DNA from 2 places in the Caldimonas sp. KR1-144 genome. Region 1 is predicted to be linked to the other one. Evidence: riboswitches for the same ligand, from Rfam matches in the RefSeq annotation. Region 1 holds a riboswitch; the other holds the start of a gene.
What was found. A riboswitch is a leader RNA that binds a small molecule or an ion and turns the genes downstream of it on or off. The one in region 1 is predicted to bind S-adenosylhomocysteine.

Region 1 (4,707 bases):
CCGAGTTCTGGCTCGACCCGGGCAGCGGCTTCCTGCCGGTGCGCGCGCGCCTGACCGACGGCTCTGGCGACGCCCTGGAGCTGCTGCGCGACGCCGGGGCCTCCTGACGACCCCCCGGACCGCGGCACCGTTCGACCATGGGCTTGAAACTTGCTGCGGGGCCCTCAACTCCCAGCAACAGGAGTTCCACCGAATGCTGATGCTCTACAACTCGGACCATTTCGCGGTCGTGCAGATCGAGATCGCCGCCGAAGGCGAGATCGCGCCGGCCGAGGGCGTGCCCGCGCTCACGCGCGGCGGCTACGAAATCGTCGACAAGCACGCTCGCAAGGAGCTGTTCCTCGAAGGAGCGATGGCCGAGCAGTTCAAGCTCGGTGTCGAGAAGCTCATCGAGACCGAGCCGAGCGAAGACGACATCGACGCCTTCCTGGCGCGCTTCACGACGCTGGCGACCCAGCCGGTGGTGCTGCACTGACGCTTGGCTGAATGTCCCGAACCGAAAGCGGCCCAAGGGCCGCTTTCTACAATCCGGGCATGACTGCCCGCCCCATTGCCGCCAAATCGGCCCCGTTCACGCGCGCTGCGCGCCTGCCCGAGCTGCTTGCGCAGCGCATCCTCGTGCTCGACGGCGCGATGGGCACGATGATCCAGCGCTACAAGCTCGGCGAGGCCGACTACCGCGGCGAGCGCTTCAAGGACCACCCCAAGGACCTCAAGGGCAACAACGAGCTCCTGCAGTTCACGCGCCCGGACGTGATCCGCGAGATCCACGAGCACTACCTGGCGGCCGGCGCCGACATCATCGAGACCAACACCTTCGGCGCGACCTCGGTCGCGCAGGAGGACTACGGCCTCGAATCGCTGGCCTACGAGATGAACGTCGAGGCCGCCAAGATCGCGCGCGCGGCCTGCGACAAATTCTCCACGCCCGACAAGCCGCGCTTCGTCGCCGGCGCGTTCGGACCGACGCCGCGCACCGCGAGCATCAGCCCGGACGTCAACGACCCCGGCGCGCGCAATGTCGACTTCGACACCTTGCGCGAGGCCTACAAGGAGCAGGGCCGCGGCCTGCTCGACGGCGGCTGCGACCTGTTCCTGGTCGAGACGATCTTCGACACGCTCAACGCCAAGGCGGCGATCGTCGCGATCGACGAGCTGTTCGAAGAGACCGGCGAGCGCCTCCCGATCATCATCTCGGGTACCGTGACCGACGCGTCGGGACGCATCCTCAGCGGCCAGACGGTGACCGCGTTCTGGCACTCCGTGCGCCACGCGCAGCCGATCGCGGTGGGCCTGAACTGCGCGCTGGGCGCCGCGCTGATGCGGCCCTATCTCGAGGAGCTGCACAAGGCCGCGGGCGACACCTGGATCTCCTGCTACCCGAACGCCGGCCTGCCCAACCCGATGAGCGACACCGGCTTCGACGAGACGCCGCCGGTGACCGGCGCGCTGGTCGAGGAGTTCGCGAAGAGCGGCATGCTCAACATCGCCGGCGGCTGCTGCGGCACGACGCCGGAGCACATCGCCGAGATCGCCAAGCGCGTGAGCGCCTACCGGCCGCGGGTGCGCGAGGAGCGCTGGCTGAGCGGATTGGCGCAGGCGGCCTGAGTCAGTTCGAGCCGGCGGGGCGGTCCGAGATCACGATCTCGACGCCGAACGCCGTGCCGCGCGCCGCGCTGACGATGCGCGAGCCGACGATGCCCTTGACCAGCAGGTGCTGCTTCACCGCGGCCGCGCGCTGGTCGCCCAGCGCCGCGGGGCCGGTCTCGTCCGCCGGTGCGCCGATGCGCAGCTCGGTGCTGGCGGCATAGGGTTTGAAGCCGATCGCCAGCTGGTCGAGCGCGGCGGCGAGCGCGGGCTTGACGCTCGCGCGGCCGGCATCGAACGAGAACTTCATCGGCACCTCGACGCGCAGCGTCTTGTCGCTCATCGCCTCGATCACCACCGGCGTGCCGCCCAGCGCGTCCTTCAGGCGCTTGCGCTGGGCCTCGAGCGCTGGCGACAGGCCGTAGCCGAACAGGCCGCCGAACGGCGAGGTCGATGGCGTGGGCGCCGGCGCGCCCGGCGTGCCGGGCTTCGGCGACGGGGCGGTGGCGCAGGCCGCGAGCCACAGGGCCGAGACGGTGACAAGGGCGAGTCGGTTCTTGTTCATGGGACGAGCAGGTTGCGGCGGGCATTGCAACCGCGCGAGGCCCGCCACGCAAGGCGTGGGAGGCAATTCTTTGTAAACCGTGCCCCCGTACAATCCCGTATCCCTCGAGGAGCGTTGCGACGGGCGCGTGCCCGCCAGGCTCGAGACGGCCGCGGCCCGCCCGCGGCCGACGCAACGGCGCTCACCCCTGCCGTCGTCGCGACGGGCTGCGGGTGGGCCGCAGCCGCCGATGTCGGGCCCATTGCCGAACGGCCGAATGGCCGAATGCCGATATGAGCGCTGCCGATTCCGTTCTCACCCAAGTGCCACCGATGCGCCTTTCCGGGCTCGAGCCCGTGGCCATCGGCGAGGGCACGCTGTTCGTCAACATCGGCGAGCGCACCAACGTCACCGGCTCCAAGGCCTTCGCGCGCATGATCCTCGAAGGTCGCTACGAGGATGCGCTGGCGGTCGCGCGCCAGCAAGTGGAAAACGGCGCGCAGGTCATCGACGTCAACATGGACGAGGCGATGCTGGATTCACAGGCGGCGATGGTGCGCTTCCTGAACCTGATCGCCTCCGAGCCCGAGATCGCGCGCGTGCCGATCATGATCGACTCGTCGAAGTGGTCGGTGATCGAGGCGGGCCTGAAGTGCATCCAGGGCAAGGGCATCGTCAACTCGATCTCCATGAAGGAGGGCGTCGAGGAATTCAAGCGCCAGGCCAAGCTGATCCGCCGCTACGGCGCGGCCACCGTGGTGATGGCCTTCGACGAGCAGGGCCAGGCCGACACCTTCGCGCGCAAGACCGAGATCTGCGAGCGCGCCTACCGCATCCTCGTCGACGAGGTCGGCTTTCCGCCCGAGGACATCATCTTCGACCCCAACATCTTCGCGATCGCCACCGGCATCGAGGAGCACGCGAACTACGCGGTCGACTTCATCGAGGCGACCCGCTGGATCAAGAAGAACCTGCCGGGCGCCAAGGTCTCGGGCGGCGTCTCGAACGTGAGCTTCAGCTTCCGCGGCAACGAGCCGGTGCGCGAGGCGATCCACACCGTGTTCCTGTACCACGCGATCCAGGCCGGCATGGACATGGGCATCGTCAATGCCGGGATGATCGGCGTCTACGACGATCTCGACGCCGAGCTGCGCGAGCGCGTGGAAGACGTCGTGCTCAACCGGCGGCCCGACGCCACCGAGCGCCTGCTCGAAGTCGCCGAGGCCGTGAAGGGCGCGGCCAAGGACGACAGCGCGCGCCTTGCGTGGCGCGCCGGCACGGTGCAGGAGCGCCTCTCGCACGCCCTGGTGCACGGCATCACCGACTTCATCGTCGAGGACACCGAGGAGTGCTGGCAGGCCATCAAGGCCGGCGGCGGACGCCCGCTGCACGTGATCGAAGGGCCGCTGATGAGCGGCATGAACATCGTCGGCGACCTGTTCGGCGCCGGCAAGATGTTCCTGCCGCAGGTGGTGAAGTCGGCGCGCGTGATGAAGCAGGCCGTGGCTCACCTCGTGCCCTACATCGAGGAAGAGAAGCGTCAGATGGCCGCCGCCGGCGACGACGTGCGCAGCAAGGGCAAGATCGTCATCGCGACCGTCAAGGGCGACGTGCACGACATCGGCAAGAACATCGTCACCGTCGTGCTCCAGTGCAACAACTACGAGGTCGTGAACATGGGCGTGATGGTCCCGTGCCAGGACATCCTCGCCAAGGCGAAGGTGGAAGGCGCGGACATCGTCGGCCTGTCGGGCCTGATCACGCCCAGCCTCGAGGAGATGCAGCACGTCGCGGCCGAGATGCAGCGCGACGACTACTTCCGCATCAAGAAGATCCCGCTGCTCATCGGCGGCGCCACCACCAGCCGCGTGCACACCGCGGTGAAGATCGCGCCGCACTACGAAGGCCCGGTGGTCTACGTGCCCGATGCCTCGCGCAGCGTGGGCGTGTGCTCGGAGCTGCTGTCGGACGACCGCGCGGCCAAGTTCATCGACGAGCTCACCGCCGACTACGTGCGCGTGCGCGAGCAGCATGCGAACAAGAAGGCCACGCCGCTGGTCACGCTGGCGGCCGCGCGGGCGAACAAGACGCCGATCGACTGGTCCGCGTACCGCCCGGTCGCGCCCAAGTTCCTCGGCCGACGCGTGTTCCGCAACTACGACCTTGCCGAGCTCGCGGCCTGCATCGACTGGGGCCCGTTCTTCCAGACCTGGGACCTTGCCGGTGCGTTCCCGCAGATCCTCAAGGACGAGATCGTGGGTGCCGAGGCGCAACGCGTGTTCAGCGACGGCAAGCGCATGCTGCAGCGCGCGATCGAGGGCCGCTGGCTGCAGGCGCACGGCGTGATCGGCCTGTACGCGGCGAACCAGGTCGACGACGATGACATTGCGTTCTACGCCGACGAATCGCGCACCGAGCCGCTGATGACCTGGCACGGCCTGCGCATGCAGAGCGAGCGTCCGGTGGTCGATGGCGTGAAGCGACCGAACCGCTGCCTGTCGGACTTCGTCGGGCCGCGCGGCGTGGCCGACCACGCCGGCATGTTCGCGGTCAGCATCCACGGTGCCGAAGCGAAG
Region 2 (4,707 bases), on a different contig from region 1:
CGAGGCCGAGCGCGAGTGCAGCGCCCACGCTGGCGGCTTCGCCGCTGCGCTGCCCCCCAAGGGAGCTGGCCGGCCCTGGGGCGGCCCGGCGGCCGGCCTGCCGCTCCATCACTTGCTCTGAAGCGCCAGTCCCGCGTGCTCGCGCAGCGGATGGAACACCACCTTCGGATAGCGCTCCTGTGTCAGTCGCAGATCGTAGGCCGAGGTCAGCAGGTAGGCCAGCGTGTCGGCCGCGTCGAGTGCGAGCTTGCTCTCGTTCTCGTCGAGGAATTTCTTCATCGCCGCGGCGTCGTCGCAGGTGACCCAGCGCGCGCCGGTGAAGCGGCAGGGCATCAGCCGGATCTCGACGCCGTACTCGGCCTTCAGGCGGTGCTGCACCACCTCGAACTGCAGCTGGCCGACGGCGCCCAGCAGCATCGAGCCGCCGGTCTGCGGGCGAAACACCTGGATCGCGCCCTCCTCGCCGAGCTGCATCAGGCCTTGCTGCAGCTGCTTGCTCTTCATCGGGTTCGCGAGCTCGACGGTCTGGAACAGCTCCGGCGCGAAGAACGGCAGACCGGTGTAGGTGCCGAACGCGGCCGGCGCGTCGCCGTCGGTGATGGTGTCGCCGAGCTGCACGCCGCCGTGCGTCGTGAAGCCGATGATGTCGCCCGCGTAGGCCTCTTCCACCGCCTCGCGGCGCTGCGACAGGAAGGTCACCACCGAGGTCGGGCGCAGCTCCTTCGCGGTGCGCTGCACGCGCAGCTTCATGCCCTGGCCGTAGCGGCCGGAGTTGACGCGCACGAAGGCGATGCGGTCGCGGTGCGACGGGTCCATGTTGGCCTGCACCTTGAACACCACGCCCGAGAAGCCCGGCGTCGCGGGCGCGATCTCGCGCTGCTCGCCGCCTTCTTGCGTGACGTGGCGCGCGGCCGGCGGCGGCGCCAGGTCGACCAGCGCGTCGAGCACCTCCTGCACGCCGAAGTTGTTGACGCCCGAGCCGAAGAACACCGGCGTCTGCTTCGCGCCGACGAAGGCGGCCTCGTCGAACGCCGGCGCGGCGGCCTGCAGCAGCTCGATGTTGGACTCGGCCTGCTCGAAGTCGTGGCCGAAGCGCTGGCGAAGCGCATCGGCCTGCGCGAGCGGCACGATCTCGTCGTCGCCGCTGCGCTTGTCCTCGCCGGCGGCGAACAGGCGCATCTGCTGCTTGCGCAGATCGACGATGCCGCCGAAGGCCTTGCCCTGGCCGACCGGCCAGGTCATCGGCACGCAGGGCATGCCCAGTTCCTGCTCGATCTCGTCGAGCAGCTCGAGCGGCTCGCGGCCCTCGCGGTCCATCTTGTTGACGAAGGTGAGGATCGGCGTGTCGCGCTGGCGACAGACCTCGATCAGCCTTCGCGTCTGCGGCTCGACGCCGTTGGCCGCGTCGATCACCATCAGCGCGGCGTCCACGGCCGTCAGCACGCGGTACGTGTCTTCGGAGAAATCCTTGTGGCCGGGCGTGTCGAGCAGGTTGATGACGCAGTCGCGATACAGCATCTGCATCACCGAACTGGCCACCGAGATGCCGCGCTGCTTCTCGATTTCCATCCAGTCCGAGGTCGCATGGCGGCTGGCCTTGCGCGCCTTCACCGAACCGGCGATGTGGATCGCGCCCGAGAACAGCAGCAGCTTCTCGGTCAGCGTGGTCTTGCCGGCGTCGGGGTGGGAAATGATCGCGAAGGTGCGGCGGCGGCGCACCTCGGCTTGCAGCAGGGGGTCGGTCACGAGGGGGCTCCGGGGCGCTGGTTTGCCCCGGCGGGGGATGCGCTTGGGAAGGGGCGGATTGTCGCTGGTTTGGTTTGGTTGGGCTGGCTCGCCTGCGGGGGCTGGAGCTGCCCCTGCGGGGCAGAGCCGGGATGTGCGCCCCGGCGGCGCACCTACTTTCTTTTGCTTCGCCAAAAGAAAGTAGGCAAAGAAAAGGCGACCCCCGCTCAGGCGCCCGGCTGCGCCGGGTGCCCTGCGGTGCTCGCGAAGCGGGCGCGCCGCATAACTCGCTGCGTTCGCTGCGCTCACTGCGCTCGAACAAAGCGGCGAGTCAGAAGTCGAGGCGCGCTGGCGCGCGCCGCCCGCTTCGCTGCGCTCCTCGGCGCCATCGAGGGGGCCCAACGGCAACTGCAACGGCAACACACCCCCGAGCGGGGCTGCGACCGTCTGGATGGGGCCCCCTAGGAGGCGCCGAGGAGCGCAGCGCAAGGGGCGGCGCGCGCCAGCGCGCTTCAACCTCAAACTCGCCGCGACTGTTCGAGCGCACGAACGCAGTGAGTGCAGCGAGTTAAGCGGCGCGCCCCTGGAGCGAGCACCGCAGGGAACCCGCGGCAACGCCGCGGGCGCCGGATCGGGGGTCGCCTTTCTTTGCCTACTTTCTTTGGCGAAGCAAAGAAAGTAGGTCGCCCGCCGAGGCGAAATCCCGGCATCGAGCCTCGCAGAGACGACACCACTCCCGCAGAGCGGCATCCCCCGCAGGCCCCCAACAAACACAACCCGCTAAAATCCACCCCGCTTCGAGGAGCGTTGCGACGCGGCCCCCCACCGCGCCAGGCTCGAAGCGGGCCCCCGCCGGGTGGCCTCACCGGTTCCAACGGCGCTCGCCCACCCCCTTTTCAAACAAGGAGTGCGCGAGATGAGCGCTGTTCTGAAGCCCGCCCAAGACCACGTGGTCGCCGACCTGTCGCTGGCCGACTGGGGTCGCAAGGAAATCAAGATCGCCGAGACCGAGATGCCCGGCCTGATGGCGATCCGCGAGGAGTTCGCGAAGAGCCAGCCGCTCAAGGGCGCGCGCATCACCGGCTCGCTGCACATGACGATCCAGACCGCGGTGCTGGTCGAGACGCTGCAGGCGCTCGGCGCGCAGGTGCGCTGGGCCTCGTGCAACATCTTCTCGACCCAGGACCACGCCGCCGCCGCGCTGGCCGCCGTCGGCACGCCGGTGTTTGCCTACAAGGGCGAGTCGCTGGCCGACTACTGGGACTACACGCACCGCATCTTCGACTTCGGCCCCAAGGGCAGCGAGGCCGAAGGCCCGAACATGATCCTCGACGACGGCGGCGACGCGACGCTGCTGATGCACCTGGGCAAGCAGGCCGAGAAGAACCCGGCCGTGCTGGCCAACCCGGGCAGCGAGGAGGAGCGCGTGCTGTTCGCCGCGATCAAGGCCAAGCTCGCCGAGGACGCGACCTGGTATTCGCGCAAGAGCGCCCAGATCATCGGCGTGACCGAGGAGACCACCACCGGCGTGCATCGCCTGAAGGAGATGTCGGCCAAGGGCACGCTGATGTTCCGCGCGATCAACGTCAACGACAGCGTCACCAAGAGCAAGTTCGACAACCTCTACGGCTGCCGCGAGTCGCTGGTCGACGGCATCAAGCGCGCGACCGACGTGATGATCGCCGGCAAGGTCGCCGTGGTCTGCGGCTACGGCGACGTGGGCAAGGGCTCGGCCCAGGCGCTGCGCGCGCTGTCGGCGCAGGTCTGGGTCACCGAGATCGACCCGATCAATGCGCTGCAGGCCGCGATGGAGGGCTATCGCGTCGTGACGATGGAGTACGCCGCCGACAAGGCCGACATCTTCGTGACGACCACCGGCAACCGCGACGTCATCACCTACGAGCACATGGCCGCGATGAAGGACCAGGCCATCGTCTGCAACATCGGCCACTTCGACAACGAGATCCAGGTCGCCCAGCTCGAGGCCAAGTGCCAGTGGGAGGAGATCAAGCCGCAGGTCGACCACGTGATCTTCCCGGACGGCAAGCGCATCATCCTGCTCGCCAAGGGCCGCCTGGTGAACCTGGGCTGCGCCACCGGCCACCCGAGCTATGTGATGTCGTCGAGTTTCGCCAACCAGACCATCGCGCAGATCGAGCTGTACGCCCATCCGGACAGCTACGACATCGGCAAGGTCTACGTGCTGCCCAAGCACCTCGACGAGAAGGTCGCGCGGCTGCAGCTCAAGAAGCTCGGCGCCCAGCTCACCGAGCTGACCGACGAACAGGCCGCCTACATCGGCGTGCCCAAGCAGGGTCCGTACAAGCCGGACACCTACCGCTACTGAGCGACGACGACGCCGTGCGCCTGCGCAGCGCGCGCCCGACCAACGATCTCGCGGCCCTCGAGCGCTTCTACACGGCGCTCGGCTGCGAGGTCGTCGGCCGCTTCGAGGACCACCAGGGCTTCGACGGCCTGATCCTCGGCCGCGCCGGCGAGCGCTGGCAGATCGAGTTCGTGCGCGAACATGGCGTCGCCGCGCCGCGCGCACCGACCCCGGAGCACCTGCTCGTGTTCTACGTCGACGACGAAGCCTCGCTTCACGCCTGCGCCCGCCGTCTGCTGGACGCGGGCGCGCGCGAGGTCGCCCCGCACAACCCCTACTGGAGCGCTTGCGCGCGCTGCTTCGAGGACCCGGACGGCTACGTCGTCGCGGTCTCGCTGCCGCCACCGCAGACGCTGGAGCGACGTTGAGATGCGCGCCGACCAGCTGCTCGTCGAACGCGGCCTCGCGGCCTCGCGCTCGCAGGCGCAGCGGCTGATCGCCGCCGGCGTCGAGTGGGAGGCAGGCGGGCGCTGGCAGCGCGTGGCCAAGAACGGCGACGAGCTGCCGGCGCACGCGCCGCTGCGCCTGCTCGACGACGCCGAGGCGCGCTGGGTCTCGCGCGGCGGCCTCAAGCTCGACGGCGCGCTGGCGCGCAC

Region 2: it holds a riboswitch for S-adenosylhomocysteine, as region 1 does, so the genes downstream of both, ahcY (adenosylhomocysteinase) here and metH (methionine synthase) in region 1, are expected to answer to the same signal.

What each region holds. Positions count from the first base shown of each region.
Region 1 is NZ_JBMSEE010000008.1:67,499-72,205, forward strand. Features, by position in the region: gene ACO2TI_RS17975 (DUF3108 domain-containing protein) at 1-107, shown strand, start outside; gene ACO2TI_RS17980 (BTH_I0359 family protein) at 194-475, shown strand; gene ACO2TI_RS17985 (homocysteine S-methyltransferase family protein) at 535-1,608, shown strand; gene ACO2TI_RS17990 (hypothetical protein) at 1,610-2,152, opposite strand; S-adenosyl-L-homocysteine riboswitch at 2,253-2,342, shown strand; gene metH (methionine synthase) at 2,425-4,707, shown strand, end outside.
Region 2 is NZ_JBMSEE010000003.1:319,902-324,608, forward strand. Features, by position in the region: gene ACO2TI_RS09440 (YbfB/YjiJ family MFS transporter) at 1-109, opposite strand, end outside; gene ACO2TI_RS09445 (peptide chain release factor 3) at 109-1,746, opposite strand; S-adenosyl-L-homocysteine riboswitch at 2,519-2,615, shown strand; gene ahcY (adenosylhomocysteinase) at 2,642-4,072, shown strand; gene ACO2TI_RS09455 (VOC family protein) at 4,087-4,479, shown strand; gene ACO2TI_RS09460 (TlyA family RNA methyltransferase) at 4,481-4,707, shown strand, end outside.